DNA from 2 places in the Acidovorax sp. M2(2025) genome. Region 2 is predicted to be linked to the other one. Evidence: predicted binding sites of a transcription regulator. Region 2 holds the regulator's gene; the other holds the start of a gene.
What was found. Region 2 encodes LexA, which represses DNA repair genes until DNA is damaged. Its sites were predicted from a motif close to ACTGTATNNNNATACAGT; they were not measured.

Region 1 (5,626 bases), 870 kb from region 2:
GGCATTCTAACGAGTGCGCGCGGGCAAAAGATGTCGTTGGGGCGCCTGCGTGTCCGGGAGTTCCCGCACGGCCGTGACGCGCTGCACGAAACGCGCGGGTTCTTCCGCGAACCCGTCCTCGTAGCCCACCACGCGCAGGCCCGCGCAGGCGTGCAGCAGTTCGCCGGGCTCCAGCAGGAATTCGGCCCGCGCCGGCCGGCCCACGCTGCCCTGGCCGCGCGCAAAGGTTTCATACAGGAGCACGCCGCCGGCAGCCACGCTGGCAACGAGCGTGGGCAGCAAGGGGCGCCACAGGTAATGGGTGACCACCACCGCATCGAACTGGCGTCCGGCAAAGGGCCAGGGCCCGTTCTCGATGTCCGCGCAAACCAGCTCGCCCAGCCCTTGGCATGCGGCCAGCGCCTCGGGCGAGCGGTCCACCCCCGTGACCTGCATCCCCTGGCCGTGGAGCCAGCGGAGATGGCGGCCGGCGCCGCAGGCCACGTCGAGCACGCGGCCCTTGGGCGGGATGAGGTGCGCCCAGCGGCACACCCATTCGGACGGGGCTTCGGTTCCGTGCATGTAGTTTGCTATTAAAAATATAGCTTTCAGCGCTTGCTGGTAAAGCGCTGGAGCCCAAAAAACCTCAAAGTCTGGCCAGCGCCCCCTGCGGGCTTGCCGACAGGTCCGGGAACTCTATCCGTTCTGCTGGCGGATTTCGAGGCGAAGCTCCTAGAAGCAGCTCCACAGCTGGTCGGCCACCATTACCATGAAATCGCTGGCGGTGTAGAGGCCGAACACGGCCAGGCAGGCCAGTGCCGCCACGGTCCAGCCCAGCCAGCGCAGGCCGCCCGGGCGCCGGGCCTGGGTGGGCTGGGCGGGGGATGGGGTTGCGTGCGGGGTGCGCATGGGGGGGCGGGAAGGATCGGCGCGGGCTCAGGCGGGGGATGCTGAGGAAGCGGAGGCGGCGGCCGGGGCGCGGCGGATAGGGCTTTCCTTGACGGGAAGGTTCACCAGCCCGGCAAAGATGCCCAGGCCGATGGCGATGTACCACACGATATCGTAGCTGCCGGTGGCATCGTACAGGTAGCCGCCCAGCCATACGCCCAGGAAGCTGCCGATCTGGTGGCTGAAGAACACGAAGCCGCCCAGCATCGACAGGTGCTGCACGCCGAAGATCTGCGCGATGGTGGCGTTGGTGGGCGGCACGGTCGAGAGCCAGAGCGATCCCATCACCGCGGAGAACACGTACACCGACAGCGGCGACAGCGGCACGAGCAAAAACACGCTGATGGCCACGGCCCGCGCGAAATAGATGAAGGCCAGGATGTGCCGCTTGGGCATGCGCTGGCCCAGCGTGCCGGCCACGTAGGTGCCCAGCACATTGAACAGCCCGATCAGTGCCAGCGCGTAGCTGGCCACCTGGGGCGAGAGGCCATGGTCCTTCAGATAGCTGGGCATGTGCACGCCAATGAACACCACCTGGAAGCCGCACACGAAGTACCCGGCCATCAGCAGGTTGAAGCTGGGGTACCGGAACGCCTCCGACAGCGCCTGCAGCACCGTCTGCTCGCGCCGGGCCGAGGCCGCGGCCGCCGTGAAGCCCGGCTCGCGCAGGCCGAACGCCAGGGGCACGATCAGCAGCACCAGCAGCGACAGCGCCAGCAGGGCCTGCTGCCAGCCCAGCCCGGCGATCAGCCAGCCCTCCACGGGCACCATCAGGAACTGGCCGAACGAGCCCGCCGCAGCGGCCACGCCCATGGCCCATGAGCGCCGCTCGGGGGCGATCTGCCGCCCCAGCACGCCGTAGATGACGGCGTAGGTGGTGCCGGCCTGGGCGGCGCCGATCAGCACCCCGGCGGTCAGCGTGAACACCAGCGGCGTGGGCGACAGGGCCATCCCCGCAAGGCCCAGTCCATAAAGGACCGCCCCGCCCATCAGCACCCGGAAAGCGCCGAACCGGTCGGCCACCATGCCGGCAAAGATGCCGATCAGCCCCCAGGACAGGTTTTGCACTGCGATGGCCAGGGCGAACGACTGGCGGTTCCACCCCATCTCCTGCGTGATGGGCAGCAGCCACAGGCCAAAGCCGTGCCGGATGCCCATCGACAGGGTGACGACGGCAGCGCCGCAGGCGAGCACCTGGGCCATGGACAGTTTTGGTGGATTCGTATGCATGCGCAGGAATGTAACGAATCTTCCCGCCCTCTGCCGGGCAGGGGCGTTGTCGGCGGGCGCGACCCCTGCGTGAGAGGTCCTGGGCCGTCTTTGGGCCTCCACGCGGGGTGGTTGCCTGTTTTTATATCCAGCCTTTGTGCAGGGGGCGCACTACAATCCGCGCCCATGGCAGTCAAACCCGCTTCCGCATCCGCTGAATATTCCGAAGGTTCCATCCGCGTGCTCAAGGGCCTGGAGCCCGTCAAGCAGCGCCCGGGCATGTACACCCGCACCGACAACCCCCTGCACATCATCCAGGAGGTGCTGGACAACGCGGCCGACGAGGCCCTGGCCGGCTTTGGCAAGAAGATCCGCGTCACGCTGCACGCCGACGGCTCGGTGAGCGTGGAGGACGACGGCCGCGGCATCCCGTTCGGCCTGCACCCTGAGGAAAACGCTCCGGTGATCGAGCTGGTCTACACCCGCCTGCACGCGGGCGGCAAGTTCGACAAGGGCAAGGGTGGGGCCTACAGCTTTTCCGGCGGCCTGCACGGCGTGGGGGTGTCGGTCACCAATGCGCTGGCCACCCGGCTGGAGGCCACCAGCTTCCGCGAAGGCAAGGCGGCGCGGCTGGTGTTTTCCGCCGGCGACGTGGTGGAGCCCCTGGTGGTCCGCCCGCTGGAGGCGGGCGAGCGCAAGCAGGGCACCTCGGTGCGCGTGTGGCCCGACCCCAAGTACTTTGAATCCAGCGTGCTGCCCCTGGGCGAGCTGACCCATCTGCTGCGCAGCAAGGCCGTGCTGATGCCGGGCGTGACCGTGCAGCTCGTCAACGAGAAAGCGCGCGACACCCAGACCTGGCAGTACAAGGGCGGCCTGCGCGACTACCTTGCCCAGACCCTTGCGGCCGACCCCGTTATTCCGCTGTTTGAAGGCGAAGGCTTTGCCGACAGCGGCAACGAGAGCTTTGCCGAAGGCGAAGGCGCAGCCTGGGCCGTGGCCTTCACGGAAGAAGGGGCTCCGGTGCGCGAGAGCTATGTCAACCTGATTCCCACCAGCGCCGGGGGCACGCACGACAGCGGGCTGCGTGACGGCCTGTTCAACGCGGTCAAGAGCTTCATCGAACTGCACAGCCTGGCCCCCAAGGGCGTCAAGCTTCTGCCCGAGGACGTGTTTGCCCGCGCCAGCTACGTGCTGTCCGCCAAGGTGCTGGACCCGCAATTCCAGGGCCAGATCAAGGAGCGCCTGAACTCCCGCGACGCGGTGCGGCTGGTCAGCGGCTTTGTGCGCCCGGCGCTGGAGCTGTGGCTGCACCAGCATGTGGAGTACGGCAAGAAGCTGGCCGAGCTGGCCATCAAGGCCGCGCAGACCCGCCAGAAGGCCGGGCAGAAGGTGGAAAAGCGCAAGGGCTCCGGCGTGGCCGTGCTGCCCGGCAAGCTCACCGACTGCGAAAGCCGCGACGTCCGCCACAACGAAGTGTTCCTGGTGGAGGGCGACTCGGCCGGCGGCAGCGCCAAGATGGGCCGCGACAAGGAGACCCAGGCCGTCCTGCCCCTGCGCGGCAAGGTGCTCAACACCTGGGAGGTGGAGCGCGACCGCCTGTTTGCCAACAACGAGATCCACGACATCTCCGTGGCCATCGGCGTGGATCCGCACGGGCCCGCCGACAACCCCGACCTGAGCGGCCTGCGCTATGGCAAGATCTGCATCCTCTCCGACGCGGACGTGGACGGCTCGCACATCCAGGTGCTGCTGCTGACGCTGTTCTTCCGCCACTTTCCCAAGCTCATCGAGGCGGGCAATATTTACGTGGCGCGGCCGCCGCTGTTCCGCGTGGATGTGCCGGCCCGGGGCAAGAAGCCGGCCGCCAAGATGTACGCGCTGGACGACGGCGAACTCAACGCCATCCTCGACAAGTGCGCCAAGGACGGCGTGCCGCGCGAGAAATGCCAGGTCAGCCGTTTCAAGGGCCTGGGCGAGATGAACGCGGAACAATTGTGGGAAACGACACTCAACCCGGACACCCGGCGCCTGCTGCCCGTGCAGTTCGGCAACCTGGACTTTGCCGCCACCGAAGGGCTCATCACCAAGCTCATGGGCAAGGGCGAGGCCGCGGCGCGCCGGGAACTGATGGAATTGCATGGCGACGCGGTCGAGATCGATATCTGACGCTTGCGGCGGCTGCAGTGCGCCATGATGCATTACCTCACCACCGGCCGCTGGCGCCCCGCCCTCATCCTCTTGCTGCTGTGCCTGGCCCAGCAGGGGGCCCGCGCGGACCTGTGGGCGCGGGTGGATGAGCGCGGCGTGACGCACTTTGCCCCCGAGCAGGTGGACGCGCGGTACGAGCTGTTCTTCCGGGGGCACGCATTCGACTCGTCGCGCGACATGCCCGCAGGCACGCTGTCCCTGCCCCATGCACTGCCCGCCGAGGGCGCGCGCCTGCGGGCATTTTTCGACATTGCGCCCGACTACAAGCGCGTAAAGCACCACCTGCGCGCCGCGGCCAGCCAGCACGGGGTGGACTACGAGCTCCTGCAGGCCGTGATCGCGACCGAATCCGGCTTTGACGCCACCGCCGTCTCGCCCCGCGGCGCCGTGGGGCTCATGCAGGTCATGCCGGACACCGCCAGCCGCTTTGGCGTGCGCGGCGACACCCGCCGCAGCGTGGAGCAGAAGCTGGCCGACCCGGCCGTCAACGTGCCCACCGGCACGCGCTACCTGCGCTACCTGCTGGACCTGTTCCCCGGCCGCACCGACCTGGCGGTGGCGGCCTACAACGCGGGGGAGGGGGCCGTGCAGCGTGCCGGCAACCAGATTCCCGCCTTCAAGGAAACCCAGAACTACGTGCGCACGGTGCTCGGGCTGTATGCCCAGCTCAAGCCGCCCGACCTGGTGCGCACCCAGCGCGCCGCCACCGGCCGCGTGCGCATGGAACTCTCTGGCGGCGCCCACCTCCGCGGCAACCTGCCGCCCCCGGCGGCGCCGCGAGCGGGAGAGCTTCCCGCAGCCCGTGACTGAACTTTCTTAGCGAACGAATGAGCGACCAACCTATCTTGGATTTCACTACCGCGGGCGACGGCGGCGCAGACGCCCTGGACCTGGGCGGCTATGCCCAGCGCGCCTACCTTGAATACGCCCTGTCGGTCGTCAAGGGCCGCGCGCTGCCCGACGTGTGCGACGGCCTCAAGCCCGTGCAGCGGCGCATTCTGTACGCCATGGACCAGATGGGCCTGGGCTACAGCGGACCCACGCGCAACAGCCCGGCCAAGCCGGTCAAGAGCGCCCGTGTGGTGGGCGATGTGCTGGGCCGCTTCCACCCGCATGGCGACCAGTCTGCCTACGACGCACTGGTGCGCATGGCGCAGGACTTTGCGCAGCGCTACCCGCTGATCGACGGCCAGGGCAACTTCGGCAGCCGCGACGGCGACGGCGCCGCGGCCATGCGCTACACCGAGGCCCGCCTGTCGCGCATCACCACCTTGCTGCTCGA
Region 2 (5,626 bases):
GAGCGGCCGCCGCTCGCACCCCGCCAGCGGCCGCACCTACCACGTCAAGTTCAATCCGCCCAAGGTGGAAGGCAAGGACGACGTGACCGGCGAAGACCTGATCCAGCGCGAGGACGACAAGGAAGAAACCGTCAAGAAGCGCCTGCAGGTGTACAGCGACCAGACCCGTCCCCTGGTGGACTACTACAGCAGCTGGGCCAAGGCCGACCCGGCCGCCGCCCCGAAGTACCGTGCCATCAGCGGCACCGGCAGCGTGGAAGAGATCACCGCCCGCGCCTTGCAGGCTCTGGCCAGCTGAGGCCCCCTGCACCCCGCGCCCGCCTGCGGCGCGCCGGGTTGCCCCACAAGACGGCCTGCCCTGTGCAGGCCGTCTTGCTGGGCGTTGGCCAAGGATGCTCTGCACGAATCGAGCGGAAAGCCGCAGATGCACGCGGCGCGGCGATTCGTGAAGAGTTTCCCTAGGCCCGCTGGCGCAGCAGCTCCAGCAGCAGGGAAATGCGGGCCTTGACCGGCGAAAGCCCCTCGGAATCGGGCAACGCATCGCCGGGCTTGGGCAGCACGCGCCCTTCGGCGCAGCGGGTGGACCGCACCACCCGCACGCCCCGGCCCTGGGCCCGCAACAGCGCGGCTTCCAGATCCCGGTGCAGGGTGCCGTTGCCGGTGCAGGCCACCACCAGCCCGTCCACCCCGTCGCGCACCAGCGCGTCCACCAGCAAGCCGGACGCGCCCGCATGGCTCACCACGATCTCCACGCGCGGCCACAGTGCAGCAGGCGCTATGTTTTCAATAGCGCCTTGCGCAGGCAGTTCGGGCGCGGGCGGCCAATCCTGCGCCAAACGCACCCTGCCCTCTTCCACCCAGCCCAGCGGCCCCGCGTCGCCGGCATTGAAGGCATCGACGCGGTAAGGGTGCACTTTCTGGACATTCCGGGCACCGTAGATCTTGCCGGACGCCACGGCCAGCACGCCGCGGGCACCCTCGGCTGCCGCAACAGCCACCGCATCCAGCAGGTTCTGGGGGCCATCCGGCGCCAGCGCCGTGGCCGGGCGCATGGCACAGGTCAGCACCACCGGCTTGGCGGCAGTCTGCAGCACCTCGTGCAGGAACCATGCAGTCTCCTCCAGCGTGTCCGTGCCGTGGGTGACCACCACGCCCCGCACGTCCGGCTGCGCCAGATACTGCGCACAGCGCTGCGCCAGCGCCAGCCATACCGCGGCGTCCATGTCCTTGCTGTCGATCTGGGCCACCTGCTCCGCCACCAGCGGCCCCCGCGCTGCTGCCTGCAACCCCGGCACGGCAGCCAGCAGTTGCTCCACCCCCACCTGGGCGGCCGTATAGCCAATGTTGTCGCCGGCCTGGGCCGAGGTGCCTGCGATCGTCCCGCCGGTGCCCAAAACCACGATTTTTTGCTCACTCACTTGCGCGCTCCGAAAAACTGGTGAAAAATACAGTTACTGGATTAAAAAACAGTTGGCCTTCCTTACCGCCGTCTTCAACGGGAACCACCATGCTCGACAGCCCCAAACTGACCGCCCGCCAACAGCAGATTCTGGATCTCATCCAGACCGCCATCGCCCGCACCGGGGCGCCGCCCACCCGCGCCGAAATTGCCGCAGAACTGGGCTTCAAGTCCGCCAACGCCGCCGAAGAGCACCTGCAGGCGCTGGCGCGCAAAGGCGTGATCGAACTGGTCAGCGGCACGTCACGCGGCATCCGCTTGCGAAGCGAGACAGTGCGGTCCATCAATGCAGCCCGGGGCACCCAGTTCCACCTGCCCATTCCGGGCCTGTCACAACTGGTGCTGCCGCTGGTGGGCCGTGTTGCCGCAGGCTCGCCGATTCTCGCGCAGGAACACGTCGATCAGACCTACAGCGTGGAAAACAGCCTGTTCCAGCACAAGCCGGACTACCTGCTCAAGGTGCGCGGCATGTCCATGCGCGATGCCGGCATCATGGACGGAGACCTCCTGGCGGTGCAAGCCACCCGCGACGCGCGCAACGGCCAGATCATCGTGGCCCGGCTGGGAGACGACGTCACCGTCAAGCGGCTGCGCCGCACCGCCAGCACCATCGAGCTGCTGCCCGAGAACCCCGACTACCCCGTGATCGTGGTCCAGCCGGGCGAGCCTTTTGAAATCGAAGGCCTGGCCGTAGGCCTCATCCGCAACACGATGCTGATGTAGCGGCCGCGGGTCGAACGCCGCGCTGGCGGCGTTCAGCCCTCTTTTTCTACCGCATCCCAGGTGGCGGGCGTTGGGCCTCCCAGCAATGGAGCTGGCAGGTCGGCCCTGGGGTGCGGGTCCGTTTCGCAATCCTGCCTGTGTTCGATCCCCGACTTTCGGAGTTTTCACATGGGAACCATTGCCTCACCCTCTTGCACCGCGCTGCTGACCCCCTTGCGCGCGCTGGCCACCTGGTTGCGTTCTGCTGCGGGGCCCTCAGGCGCGCTGGCTGGCACAGCCGGCGCTGCCGCTGCTGCTGCCGAGAATTCGGTGGCCTCCACGACCGGCCAGGACGGCCTCGCGGCCACTGCCCGCCCCCGCCCGCCCGAGCCCGCAACCCAGCGGCCGTTGCGCGGCAACTGGCCCTTCACCGTGAATCCCCCCTCGGCCCGACCCGTTCCCGGGCCGGCATCCGCCCCTCCGCAAGCCGCCCCCTGGACGGCAGTGCCCTCGCAGGCTAGGTCCGCCACCACCGTGCGCAGCCGCTGGCCCAAGGGCAACGCGGCCGGCAAGGGCAGCGCGCCGGATGGAACGCTGCGGGTGGTGCGCAGGGGTCCGCACGGTACAGGCGCACAAGGCAGGCTGGTGATTGCCGGCCGGATGGCCGACGTCTGCGCCGAACTGGACCGCATGGTGGCGCTGGAAGCGGCATTGCAGACCTCCTGACGCAACGGGGGACGTGGCAGCGCGCCGGCTTCAGGCAACCCCGCGGTCCAGCCGTCCACGGCGGGCCTTGCTTTCCTGGTCCGCTACTCGGCGCTACCAGCGATCCCGCAAAAGCAGCACAGCGCCAGCGGGCACACGGGCCGCGGAGCCTGCAGGGCCGGGCCGGCAGCTCTGCAACGCCTGACAGCCTGTCACCAAAACACCCCGCCATCCAGGCCCTTCAGCCTGCGCCGCAGCCATGCGGGGTGTTTTGCCAAGGCACAATGTCGGGATGAACATCGTGATTCTCGACGACTACCAGGACGCAGTCCGCAAGCTCCACTGTGCCGCACGGCTCGACGCCTACACCGCCAAGGTGTACACCAACACGGTCAAGGGACTGGGCCAGCTTTCGGTGCGTTTGAAGGACGCGGACATCATCGTGCTGGTGCGGGAGCGCACCCAGATCACCCGGCAGCTGGTCGAAAAACTCCCCCGCCTGAAGCTCATTGCCCAGACTGGCAAGGTAGGCAGCCACGTCGACGTGACGGCCTGCACCGAACGCGGGATTGCCGTGGCGGAAGGTATCGGTTCGCCCGTGGCTCCAGCGGAGCTGACCTGGGCCCTGGTGATGGCCGCGATGCGCCGGCTTCCGCAGTACATTGCCAACCTCAAGCACGGCGCCTGGCAGCAGTCGGGGCTGAAGGCGGCATCGATGCCTCCCAATTTCGGCCTGGGCAATGTGCTGCGCGGCAAGACGCTCGGCATCTGGGGCTACGGGCGCATCGGCCAGCTGGTGGCTGGCTACGGCCGCGCCTTCGGGATGAATGTGCGCGTCTGGGGCCGCGAAGCATCCCGGGCACAAGCCCTGACGGACGGCTACCAGGCCGCAGCCACGCGCGAGGAATTTTTCTCGCAATGCGACGTGATCTCGCTGCACCTGCGCCTGAACGACGAAACGCGCGGCATCGTTTCGCTGGAAGACCTGTCGTGCATGAAACCCACCTCGCTGCTGGTCAATACCTCCCGCGCGGAGTTGATCGAGCCCGACGCGCTGATCGCCGCACTGAACCGCGGCCGCCCCGGAATGGCCGCCGTGGATGTGTTTGAAAGCGAGCCCATCCTGCAAGGCCACGCACTGCTGCGGCTCGAAAACTGCATTTGCACGCCCCATATCGGTTATGTGGAGCAAGACAGTTATGAGCTTTATTTTGGTGCGGCCTTCGATAACGTGGTGAATTTCATCAAGGGCACGCCCACCAATATCGTGAACCCCGGCGCCTTGCAGGTGCGGCGCTGAACCCATAGCGGTTGTTCTGGCTGCCCAAAAGGAAAAGGCTTCCCGAGGGAAGCCTTTTCCTTTGATACCGGCCGGCAAGGGCTGAACCCCGCCGCTGCCGAGCCAGGTTCGCTCCAATTACAGGGGCGTCTTCTTGCCGTCCTTGTAGACGTACAGGGTGATCGCGGGGTTCTTCATTTCGCCGTTGGGCTCGAAGGCGATCGTGGAGGTCACACCCTTGAAGTTGGACTTGGCCAGCTCAGGCGTGTAGACCTTGGGGTCCACGGAGTTGGCGCGCTTCATGGCGTCCACCAGCAGGAACGTCGCGTCGTAGGTGTAGGGGCTGTACACCTGGAACTGGCCGGGGTACTTGGCGTCGTACTTGGCCTTCCAGGCCGTGCCGCCAGGCATCTTGGCCAGCGAAGAGCCGCCTTCCGCGCACACCACGTTGGCCAGGGTCTTGGCACCGGCAGCCAGCTTGGCGATTTCAGACGTGCAGACGCCGTCGCCACCGAAATACTTCACGTTGCCCATGCCCAGCTGTTCCATCTGGCGCAGCATCGGGCCGGCTTGGGGGTCCATGCCGCCGTAGAAGATGGCATCGGGGTTCTTGGACTTGATGGCGGTCAGGATGGCCATGAAGTCGGTGGCCTTGTCGGTCGTGAACTGCTCGTCCACCACCTTCATGCCCTTGGCGGCCGCCGTCTTCTTGAACACGTCTGCCACGCCCTGGCCGTAAGCGGTACGGTCGTCGATGATGGCCACGGTCTTGAGCTTGAGCGTATCCACCGCGTAGAACGCCAGGCCAGCGCCCAGGGCGTTGTCATTGGCGATGATGCGGAAGGTGGTCTTGTAGCCGGGCTTGGTCAGGTTGGGGTTGGTTGCCGCGCCCGTGACGTGGGGGATGCCGCAGTCGTTGTAGACCTTGGAAGCGGGGATGGTAGTACCGGAGTTGAGGTGGCCAACCACGCCTGCAACCTTGGCGTCGCACAGTTTCTGTGCAGCGGCTGTGCCTTGCTTGGGATCGGCAGCGTCGTCTTCAGCGACCAGTTCGAACTTGATCTTCTTGCCGCCGATGGTGACGCCTTGAGCGTTCAGCTCTTCAATGGCCATGCGGGCGCCGTTTTCGTTGTCCTTGCCGTAGTGAGCTTGGGCGCCGGAAACCGGAGCCACGTGGCCGATCTTGACCACCTGCTCTTGTGCAGAGGCCACGCCGGCAACAGCCGCGATAGCGGCAACCACGGTCAGTTTCAACTTCAATTGCATATCAATCTCCAGTAAAGATAAACGCTGAGAATGTTCTTGTGTCTCAACGCAGGCGAACATATCGCAATTTACGGGCCAGATCATTAGGGAACACGATAAAGCGCGAGAGAAACCACAAGGGAATACCCTGTCATCTCCTTGGCGCAGAAGACGTGCCGCTGGCCAGTTCGTCCGCCACCGCTTCGTACACAGCGTGCCGCACCACGGATTCGATT

Region 1: ACOYR3_RS16170 (DNA topoisomerase IV subunit B) is a predicted target of LexA. The motif match lies at 2,272-2,289, and genes of this name have one in related genera.

Annotation. Positions count from the first base shown of each region.
Region 1 is NZ_CP186262.1:3,502,475-3,508,100, reverse strand. Features, by position in the region: gene ACOYR3_RS16185 (class I SAM-dependent methyltransferase) at 7-561, opposite strand; gene ACOYR3_RS16180 (hypothetical protein) at 712-888, opposite strand; gene ACOYR3_RS16175 (MFS transporter) at 916-2,157, opposite strand; gene ACOYR3_RS16170 (DNA topoisomerase IV subunit B) at 2,323-4,302, shown strand; gene ACOYR3_RS16165 (lytic transglycosylase domain-containing protein) at 4,327-5,154, shown strand; gene parC (DNA topoisomerase IV subunit A) at 5,172-5,626, shown strand, end outside.
Region 2 is NZ_CP186262.1:2,628,552-2,634,177, reverse strand. Features, by position in the region: gene adk (adenylate kinase) at 1-298, shown strand, start outside; gene ACOYR3_RS12295 (asparaginase) at 459-1,418, opposite strand; gene lexA (transcriptional repressor LexA) at 1,508-2,182, shown strand; gene ACOYR3_RS12285 (hypothetical protein) at 2,351-2,887, shown strand; gene ACOYR3_RS12280 (D-2-hydroxyacid dehydrogenase family protein) at 3,159-4,166, shown strand; gene ACOYR3_RS12275 (branched-chain amino acid ABC transporter substrate-binding protein) at 4,284-5,411, opposite strand; gene ACOYR3_RS12270 (hypothetical protein) at 5,542-5,626, opposite strand, start outside.